One region of the Mesorhizobium sp. PL10 genome, then DNA from elsewhere that is predicted to be linked to it. Evidence: predicted binding sites of a transcription regulator. Region 1 holds the regulator's gene; the other holds the start of a gene.
What was found. Region 1 encodes LexA, which represses DNA repair genes until DNA is damaged. Its sites were predicted from a motif close to TGTTCNNNNTGTGTTCNG; they were not measured.

Region 1 (4,249 bases):
GGCGTGCGCGCCGGCATTCCGGACGAGGTCAACGAAGCGATGCGGCGCACCGGCATCTACCACATCATCTCCATTTCGGGTCTGCACATGGCGCTGGTCGCCGGCACCATCATGGCGTTGCTGCGTGGCGCCTTCGCACTGTTTCCCGATTTCTCCTCGCGCCGGCCGGTGAAGAAATATGCGGCCGCCGTGGCACTCGTCTCGATCGCCGCCTATCTCGTCATTTCAGGCATCGTGGTCGCCGCAGAGCGCAGCTTCATCATGCTGGCGGTGATGCTCATCGCAGTGCTGTTCGATCGTGCCGCGCTCACCATGCGCAACCTGGCAATCTCGGCCATCGCCGTCATCCTGGTGTCGCCGCATGAGGTTGTCGGCCCGAGCTTTCAGATGTCGTTTGCCGCCACCGCCGCCCTTGTCGGCGCCTATGCCGGCTGGGCCGACTACCGCGCCGACAAAGTGAGAACGCCGCCGGCAAAGCGCTCCCTTGTCGGTTTTCTGTCGCAAAGATTCTTGGCTGGCATGGGCGGCCTCGCCATGACCTCGATCATTGCCGGCAGCGCCACGTTGCTGTTCGCGATCTGGCATTTCCAGCGCGTGTCGCCGCTCAGTCTGCTCGCCAATCTCATTGTGATGCCGATCGTATCGCTGGTTGTCATGCCATTCGGAGTGCTCAGTGCGCTGGCCATGCCGTTCGGCGCGGACGGGCCATTCCTCTATGTGATGGGCAAGGGCCTGACGGCAATGATCGCGATCTCTGCCTGGATCTCCGAGCGTTCGCCGCTCGATGCCGTCGGCCTGATCTCCATCCAGTCCGTGTTGCTGGCAACGGTCGCACTGGTCATCGCAACCATGGCCACAACCTGGCTGAGGCTGGCGGCCGTACCTTTCGCGCTGGCTGGTCTGTTGACGGTGCCGCAGGTGCACACGCCCGATGTGCTCATTTCCGAGGATGCGCATCTGGTGGCTGTGCCGATCGGTGGCGGCGAGCTCGCTCTCAACCGGGACCGCGCAAACGAATTCACCACCGACAACTGGAAACGGGCGCTGATGGCCGAGACCATCATTCAGCCCGAGACATTTGAGACGGGAGACAGGCGGTTCGATCTCGATCCGCTCGACCTGCCGCCCGGCTCACCCTTCTACTGCACAGGCGATCTCTGCATTGCCCGGCACCCGTCCGGAGCCATTGTCGCGCTTGCAAAAGACCGCAAAACAGCCCGGCCAGCCTGCGCTTTCGCGAGCCTGATCGTCATCGACGACGCCACCGCCTACAATCCGTGCCGCGACCCGTTGGTTCTGGTCGTGACCAAGAAGCAGCTTGCCCGCGATGGTAGTGCCGCCGTCTTCTTCGATCCGCAATCGGCCGCGACAGCCCCAACCATTCGCTTCGCCGTCGACAAACCCTACCGTCCCTGGCACGAGCAACGCCACTTCTCACGCGAAGCACGCGGCCTGCCGCCTTACAAGCAGCGCGAAAAGTACAAACCTAAACCGGCTCAGTAACGCCTGATCAGCCCGACCAGTTTGCCCTGCACCTTGACCCGATCCGGTCCGAAGATGCGGGTCTCATAGGCCGGATTGGCGGCTTCCAGCGCGATCGAGGCGCCCTTGCGGCGAAAGCGTTTCAGTGTCGCTTCCTCGTCGTCGACCAGCGCCACGATGATCTCGCCGGGGCTGGCGGTGTCGGCATTGCGGATGATGACGGTGTCGCCGTCGAAAATGCCGGCCTCGATCATCGAGTCGCCCTTGACCTCGAGCGCGTAGTGTTCGCCGCCCATGATCATGTCGGGCGGCACCGAGATCGAATGCGTCTGGTGCTGGATGGCGTCGATCGGCACACCGGCGGCGATCCGGCCCATAACCGGGATCGACACCGCCGAAACCGCGTCGTCATTGCCGGCAGACATCGAACGCGAGGGCGAGGCCGGCTTGATCTGGCGGCCGAGACCCCCCTGGTTCTGACCGAGGCTGCCCTGGATAACGCTTGGTGAGAACTTTTTCGCCGCATTGAGGCCGGGTGCAATCGAGTCTGGCAGCCGCAGCACTTCCAGCGCGCGCGCCCGGTTCGGCAGCCGGCGAATGAAACCGCGCTCCTCCAGCGCCGTGATCAGGCGGTGAATGCCGGACTTGGAAGCGAGATCGAGCGCCTCCTTCATCTCGTCGAAAGACGGCGGGATTCCGCTCTCCTTCAGGCGTTCATGAATGAACATCAGGAGTTCATGTTGTTTGCGCGTCAGCATCGCGGCCCCCCACGGGTTCTGAAACCAGAATCAGAAAAAACAAACCCAGAACAAACACTATCTGTTCCAGTTGTGTTCCGCAACCTTTTAAAGTTTAATGAATGTGTTGACGTTTTGTTCAGCGTAACATCAGCACGCTGCAGGCGGCGCCCGCGGCGGCGGCTGGAGCGAAGGGCTCGCGCACGATCAAGCCGTTGGCGTCGGCCAGCATTCGCAGCATCGACGAATCCTGGATGCCGAACGGCGTTGCGACAAGTGCGCCGGCTTCTTCCGTGATCACGGCGCGCACGTAGTCCTGCCTGAGATCGTTGGCCGGCATCGCGGCGCCGAGCTGCGCCTGCCGCATATCCTGCCGATGGGCGCGGCCACCCAGCTGCGCCAAAAGCGGTTTCAGGAACAGTTGCGAGCAGACCAGGCTCGCCACCGGGTTGCCGGGCAGGCCGATGCATCTGATGTCGCCGAGACGCCCGAACATCAGCGGCTTGCCCGGGCGCATGGCAAGCTTCCAGAAATCGAGCTTCATGCCTTCGCCGGTAAGCACGTCGTGCACAAGGTCGTGGTCGCCGACCGAAGCTCCGCCGAGCGTGACGATGACGTCGGCCTTTGCCGCGACTGCCTTCTGCACCAGTGCTGCAATCGCCTCCCTACGGTCGGCCGCGATACCGAGATCGAGAGCGCGCGCGCCGACCGATTGCGCGGCGGCCGCGACGCCATAGGCGTTGGACGAGATGATCTGGTCGGGGCCAAGCGCGCTGCCCGGCGGCAGCAACTCGTCGCCGGTGGCGATGATGGCGACTAGCGGCCGTTGCACCACATTCACCATCGGATGGTTGGCCGATGCCGCCAGCGAAAGTGCGGCCGGATCGAGCACGCGGCCTTTCTCCAGCAGGACGTCACCTTGCGCAAAATCCAACCCGCGGCGGCGGATGTTGCGTTCCTTTGCCGTCGGCTCGGTGACCTCGACCTGGCCACCGCCGAGATCCCTGACATTTTCCTGGATGACGATGGTGTCTGCGCCTTCAGGCAGCGGCGCGCCCGTGAAGATGCGCACGGCCTCACCCTTGCCGACAGTGCCGTCAAAGCCGCGCCCGGCAGGCGCCATTCCGATTACAGAAAGCCGCGCCGGGGCGGATGCCACATCCTGCGCCCGGGCCGCATAGCCGTCCATGGCGGACGCGTTGAAAGGCGGCTGGGTGCGCAGCGCTACGACTGACTCCGCCAGCACCCGGCCGGCCGCATCCGCCAGCGCGACGCTTTCACCCCGCAGCGCCGCAGCGCCGTCGAGGAGGCGTTGAAGCGCCTCGGCGACCGGAACCAGCGCCATTTACGAACCCGCCTTGTAGTCGCCGGACTTGCCGCCGGTCTTTTCCACCAGCCTGATGCCGGAGATGACCATGGCGCGGTCGGCCGCCTTGGCCATGTCGTAGATCGTCAGGCAGGCCACCGATGCAGCGGTCAGCGCCTCCATCTCGACGCCCGTCTTGCCGGTGACGCGGGCGAGCGCGGTGACCCTTAGGCCGGGCAAAGCGGGATCCGGCTCGATGTCGATCGACACCTTGGTCAACAGCAGCGGATGGCAGAGCGGAATCAGCTCATGCGTCTTCTTGGCCGCCATGATGCCGGCGATGCGCGCTGTGCCCAGCACATCGCCCTTCTTGGCGTCGCCATCGAGGATCATCTTCAGGGTTTCAGGCCGCATCGAGACAAAGCCCTCGGCGATTGCCGTGCGCGTCGTCTCGTCCTTGCCGCCGACATCGACCATGTTGGCCTCGCCCTTGGCGCCGAGATGGGTGAGGGCGGCTGTCATCGTCAGGCTACCTCGGCTGTCGCCTTGCCTGTCAAAAGCAGGCGCGTTGCCGCGGCGACATCCTCTTGCCGCATCAGGCCTTCGCCGACAAGGAAGGTTTCGATGCCGGTCTTTTGCATCCTGAGGCAATCGTCGTGGGTGAAAATGCCGCTTTCGCTGACCAGCAATCGGCCGCCCGGCACCATCGACGCCAGCCGCTCCG
Region 2 (4,249 bases), on a different contig from region 1:
GACTGGCTTGTTGGCCATATCGGCGAGCGCGTCGTCGAGCGATGGGATGTTGCCGGTAGCTTCGGCGGCCGCATCCTTGGCATCCAGTGCCGCCTGAGTGGCGTCATCCACCGCGGTCTGCGCGGCGTCGAGATCGGCTTGGGTCGGGACCTCGTCGGGCGGGGTAAGCGGGTCAGCCGCTTTCGCTTCTAGCGCGTCGAGCGCGGCCTGGGCGTCGAGGACCGCCTGATCAGCGGCATCTACCGCGGCTTGGGCGTTCTTGGCAACTGCCGACTGTGTCACATAAGCCTGAACGCCGGCGAACTTCTTGCTCTTGGAGTTCAAATAGGCGTTGATGTTGCGTTGCAGCGAGTTCAGCCGGCCGAGCTTGGCGTGGATGTTCTTTTCCTTGGGCGTCGCGGCGACCTCGACGTCATCGACGTCAGCCAGGTCATCGGTCGAGGCCTTTTTGCCGTGAGCCGATGCCGACTTGCCATGCGAAGCGCTGTTGCCGGATTTGCCGCTATTGCCGCTGCCATGGCCGTTGCCGCCGCCGTTACCGCCACCATGGCCGTGGCCACCACCGTTACCGCCACCGTTGCCACCGGCACCAGCCAGGGCCGGAGAGGCCAGGAGCGCAAACGCGGCAAGCGCCGCCAAAAGAGTTTTTCGGGATGTCATGATACCTCCTCGGGGATAGCCGCCACCGCCGACCCGCTATAGCAGCGCCATATGAGAATTTGCTAATTCGATGGAGTAAACTTTAGATAAATGTGGTTGCGATATGCGATAATCGGCTTGCAAAAAGGTTGGACAAATCTTGTAACTAATTGATATTTAAACATAAATATGAACATGGCCGGACGAACGGGCCCTTTGCGCGACTGACGCCCTATACTGATCAGACCTTAGCCCTAATTGCTGTGATACTTAGGTCGCAACCAGCGGAGCCATGACTGTCGTCGCGTAACTTATCGATCAGCATCAAACACGGGATTCCACATGCCCGGCCAGCCATCAATTTAATGATAAACCTGCCGGAAGGGGCAGCCGAGACGGACGGATTGAGCGCCAGAATGCAGGCCTTCGGAGCATCGGTGGTGGTCGATTTGGTCGCCCGGGAAGGACAGCCTTTCAAGCGCTTGCGGCATCTATGGCATCAGCAGGATGTCGGCGCCCGGCTGTTCGTCGAACAGCACCGCACAGCCGCGTCCCAGCGCTACCGCCGACAGTGCGTTGGCGACTGCCTCGTCCGGCGACACAAAATCACCCGTCAGCACCCGCAACTCTTCCACCGCCTTGGCCATAGACACGCAGTGCCCGGCAACGCGATCGCTCGTACAAGCGTCAACGACGCTGACGAGGTCGCTCATCTCGAACTGGCCCATACCGGCCTCCACGAAACAATGTCCCATCGAGACACTCAACGCCGTGGCGAGAGACAATGTTCCCTGCATCCGGCGGCAAGGCAAATCGACGGCCGGATCTCCTGCGAATTCACTGGAGGTTAAGCGCCACGCTTGACAGCGGACCCTGTTTGTTCTCTATTTGTTCTGAAAAGCCGCCCCTCGCAACAGACGCGGCTAATGCTGCAACGCCTAAAGGAACGGCCGGGATGGAACCGACCATCCTGCATGCGGATCTCGATGCCTTCTATGCCTCGGTCGAGCAGCTGCTCGACCCGTCGCTCAGGGGCAAGCCGATTGCCGTCGGTGGCGGCGTCGTGCTGGCCGCTTCCTACGAGGCCAGGGTTTTCGGCGTGCGCGGCGGGATGCCGGGACGACGCGCGCGGGAGCTTTGCCCGCAGTTGATCTTTGTTGGCGGAAATTTCGGCGAGTACCAGAGGCTGGGCGATGCGGCGATAAAAGTGCTCGACGATTTTACGCCGCTGGTCGAGCGCATCTCCATCGACGAGGCCTTTGCCGATGTCGCCGGCTGCACGCATCTGTTCGGGGCGCCGGCCGAGATCGCCGCCACGGTGCGGCGGCGTGTGCGGGCCGAGCTCGGCCTGCCGATCTCGATCGGCGTGGCGCGCACCAAACACCTGGCCAAGATCGCCTCGCAAGTGGCGAAACCCGACGGGCTGGTGGTCGTCGATCCGGCAACGGAGCTCGCCTTCCTGCATGACCTGCCGGTCGGCTTGATGTGGGGCGTCGGCCCGGCGACCAGGGCGCGGCTGGCAGAGATCGGTGTCGAGACAATCGGCCAGTTGGCCAAGACTCACAGCGGTGCGTTGCGCCGGCTGCTTGGCCCCGCCGCCGGCGAGAAGCTGGCATCGCTGGCATGGAACCGCGACCCGCGAAAACTCGAGACGCACCGGCGGGCGCACTCGGCCGGCGCACAGTCGGCACTCGGCAAGCGGCCGGCGGAGGCCCATGTCTTCGGACCTGTTCTTCTGCATCTGGCAGACCGGGTCGCCAGCCGGCTCAGGGCGAAATCGCGGCCCGGCCGCACGGTGACGGTGCGGGTGCGTTTTGCCGATCTGCATGCGGTCACGCGCTCGGTGACGCTCGATCAGCCGATTTCGGCAACCGCGATGCTGGCCGAAATCGCCGAGGAGCTGGTGCGCGGCGTGCTGGCCGCCAACCCGCGGGAGAAGACCATCTCGCTGCTGGCGATCTCGGTGTCGCAGCTGGAAGAAAGTGCCGAGCTGCAGCTCGAGTTGCCGCTCGGCCTCGATGACGAGAAGCAGCGGCCCGGCAGCAAAAAGGGCCTGGCGCGCTTTGGCGCCGACCGCGCCATCGACAAGATCCGCCAGCGCTTTGGCAGAGAGGCGGTCGGCTATGGCGCGGTGGCGCTGGAAGCCCGGCGCTCGGTTCCCGACGCCTTCCGCGAACTGGCGGAGAAGGAGCTGTGAGACCTATCGGCCGGTGCGCCAATAGCGATGCACCTTGACGCCGCTTGCGCTTGCCCCATTCCAGGGCTCGCAAGCTATGCCGTCACGGTCGGCGTCGTGTGTCGGCCAGTAGCCCGGTGCTCCCACATCCAACGCTGGAACGGCAGGAGCATCATCCTTGGCACACCAGACTTTCCATGGGCGCAAAATCTTGCACAGGCAATGTCGCAAACGCTGCAGTGCCTCTATAACAAGTACGGGGTAGGAAAGGTGGATCGTGCGATTGCTTGGGGTTTTCCTGGGAGAGTTCTTTCAACGTTGGGGCAGACTGTCGCTGGCCCTGCAGTTCCTCATTGCCGGCGGTATCGGGCTGCTGGTGGTGATGCTGGTGGTTGGCCTGTGGGTGACTTCGCAGATCCGGCAAGGCGTCATGCGCAATTCCGCCGCGACCACGGCGCTCTATGTCGACAGCGTGATCGCGCCGCTGTTGCCCGACATGCGCAAAAGCCGCGAGCTCGACGACACCGTCAAGCGGGCGCTGGACGAGACGCTCGACCAGGGTGCACTCGGCAAGCGGCTGGCGTCGTTCAAGCTGTGGCGGCGCGACGGCACGATCCTCTACGCCAAGGATACGACGCTGATCGGCAAGGTGTTCGAGCCGAACGCCAACCTGGTCGCCGCCTTCAGCGGCAATGTCGTGGCCGAGTACAACGACCTCGATGACGACGCCGAGAGCCCACACGAGAAAAAGACGGTGGCTGGACCGCTGCTGGAAATCTACAATCCGATACGCGAACCCTGGTCGGGCGAAGTCGTTGCCGTTTCAGAGTTCTACGAAGTTGCCGACGACTTCGAAGCGACGCTGAACGTCGCCCTGTGGCAAAGCTGGCTGGTGGTGGCCGGCGCCACGGCGGCGGCATTGGCGCTGCTCTCGGGCATCGTCTTTCGCGGCAGCCGCACCATCCAGACCCAGCGGGCGGCGCTCGAGGCCAAGATTGCCGAATTGCGCGCGCTGCTGTCGCAGAATTCATCGCTGCGAGAGCGCGTGCAGCATGCCTCGCGCCGCGCCGCCGCGCTCAACGAACGCTATCTCAGGCGCATCGGCGCCGATCTTCACGACGGGCCGGCCCAGCTCGTGGCGCTTGCTGCACTCAGGATGGACAGCCCGATCCTGCTTGATCCCGGCGCGTCCACCGCGCTGCGCGAAGCCGAGATCGCCGACATCCACAAAACGCTTGACGAAGCTATCCACGAGATACGCGGCATCTGCAACGGTCTCGTCCTGCCGCAGATCGAGACGGCGGCGGTGCTGGACATATTGCGGCTGGCGGTCGCCGAACACCAACGGCGGACCGGAACCTCGGTTTTGCTGACGCTGCCGAAGCGCTTGCGCGAACCCGGTCCTTCCGAGAAGATCAGCATCTATCGTTTTGT

Region 2: the regulator LexA is predicted to act here: its motif matches at 1,518-1,535, upstream of dinB (DNA polymerase IV).

Annotation. Positions count from the first base shown of each region.
Region 1 is NZ_JBSKBR010000006.1:86,202-90,450, forward strand. It holds gene ACWGTO_RS11775 (ComEC/Rec2 family competence protein) at 1-1,503, shown strand, start outside; gene lexA (transcriptional repressor LexA) at 1,497-2,240, opposite strand; gene ACWGTO_RS11785 (molybdopterin molybdotransferase MoeA) at 2,359-3,564, opposite strand; gene moaC (cyclic pyranopterin monophosphate synthase MoaC) at 3,565-4,047, opposite strand; gene trpC (indole-3-glycerol phosphate synthase TrpC) at 4,050-4,249, opposite strand, start outside.
Region 2 is NZ_JBSKBR010000017.1:85,608-89,856, forward strand. It holds gene ACWGTO_RS24560 (hypothetical protein) at 1-639, opposite strand, end outside; gene ACWGTO_RS24565 (hypothetical protein) at 1,131-1,367, opposite strand; gene dinB (DNA polymerase IV) at 1,595-2,836, shown strand; gene ACWGTO_RS24575 (sensor histidine kinase) at 3,144-4,249, shown strand, end outside.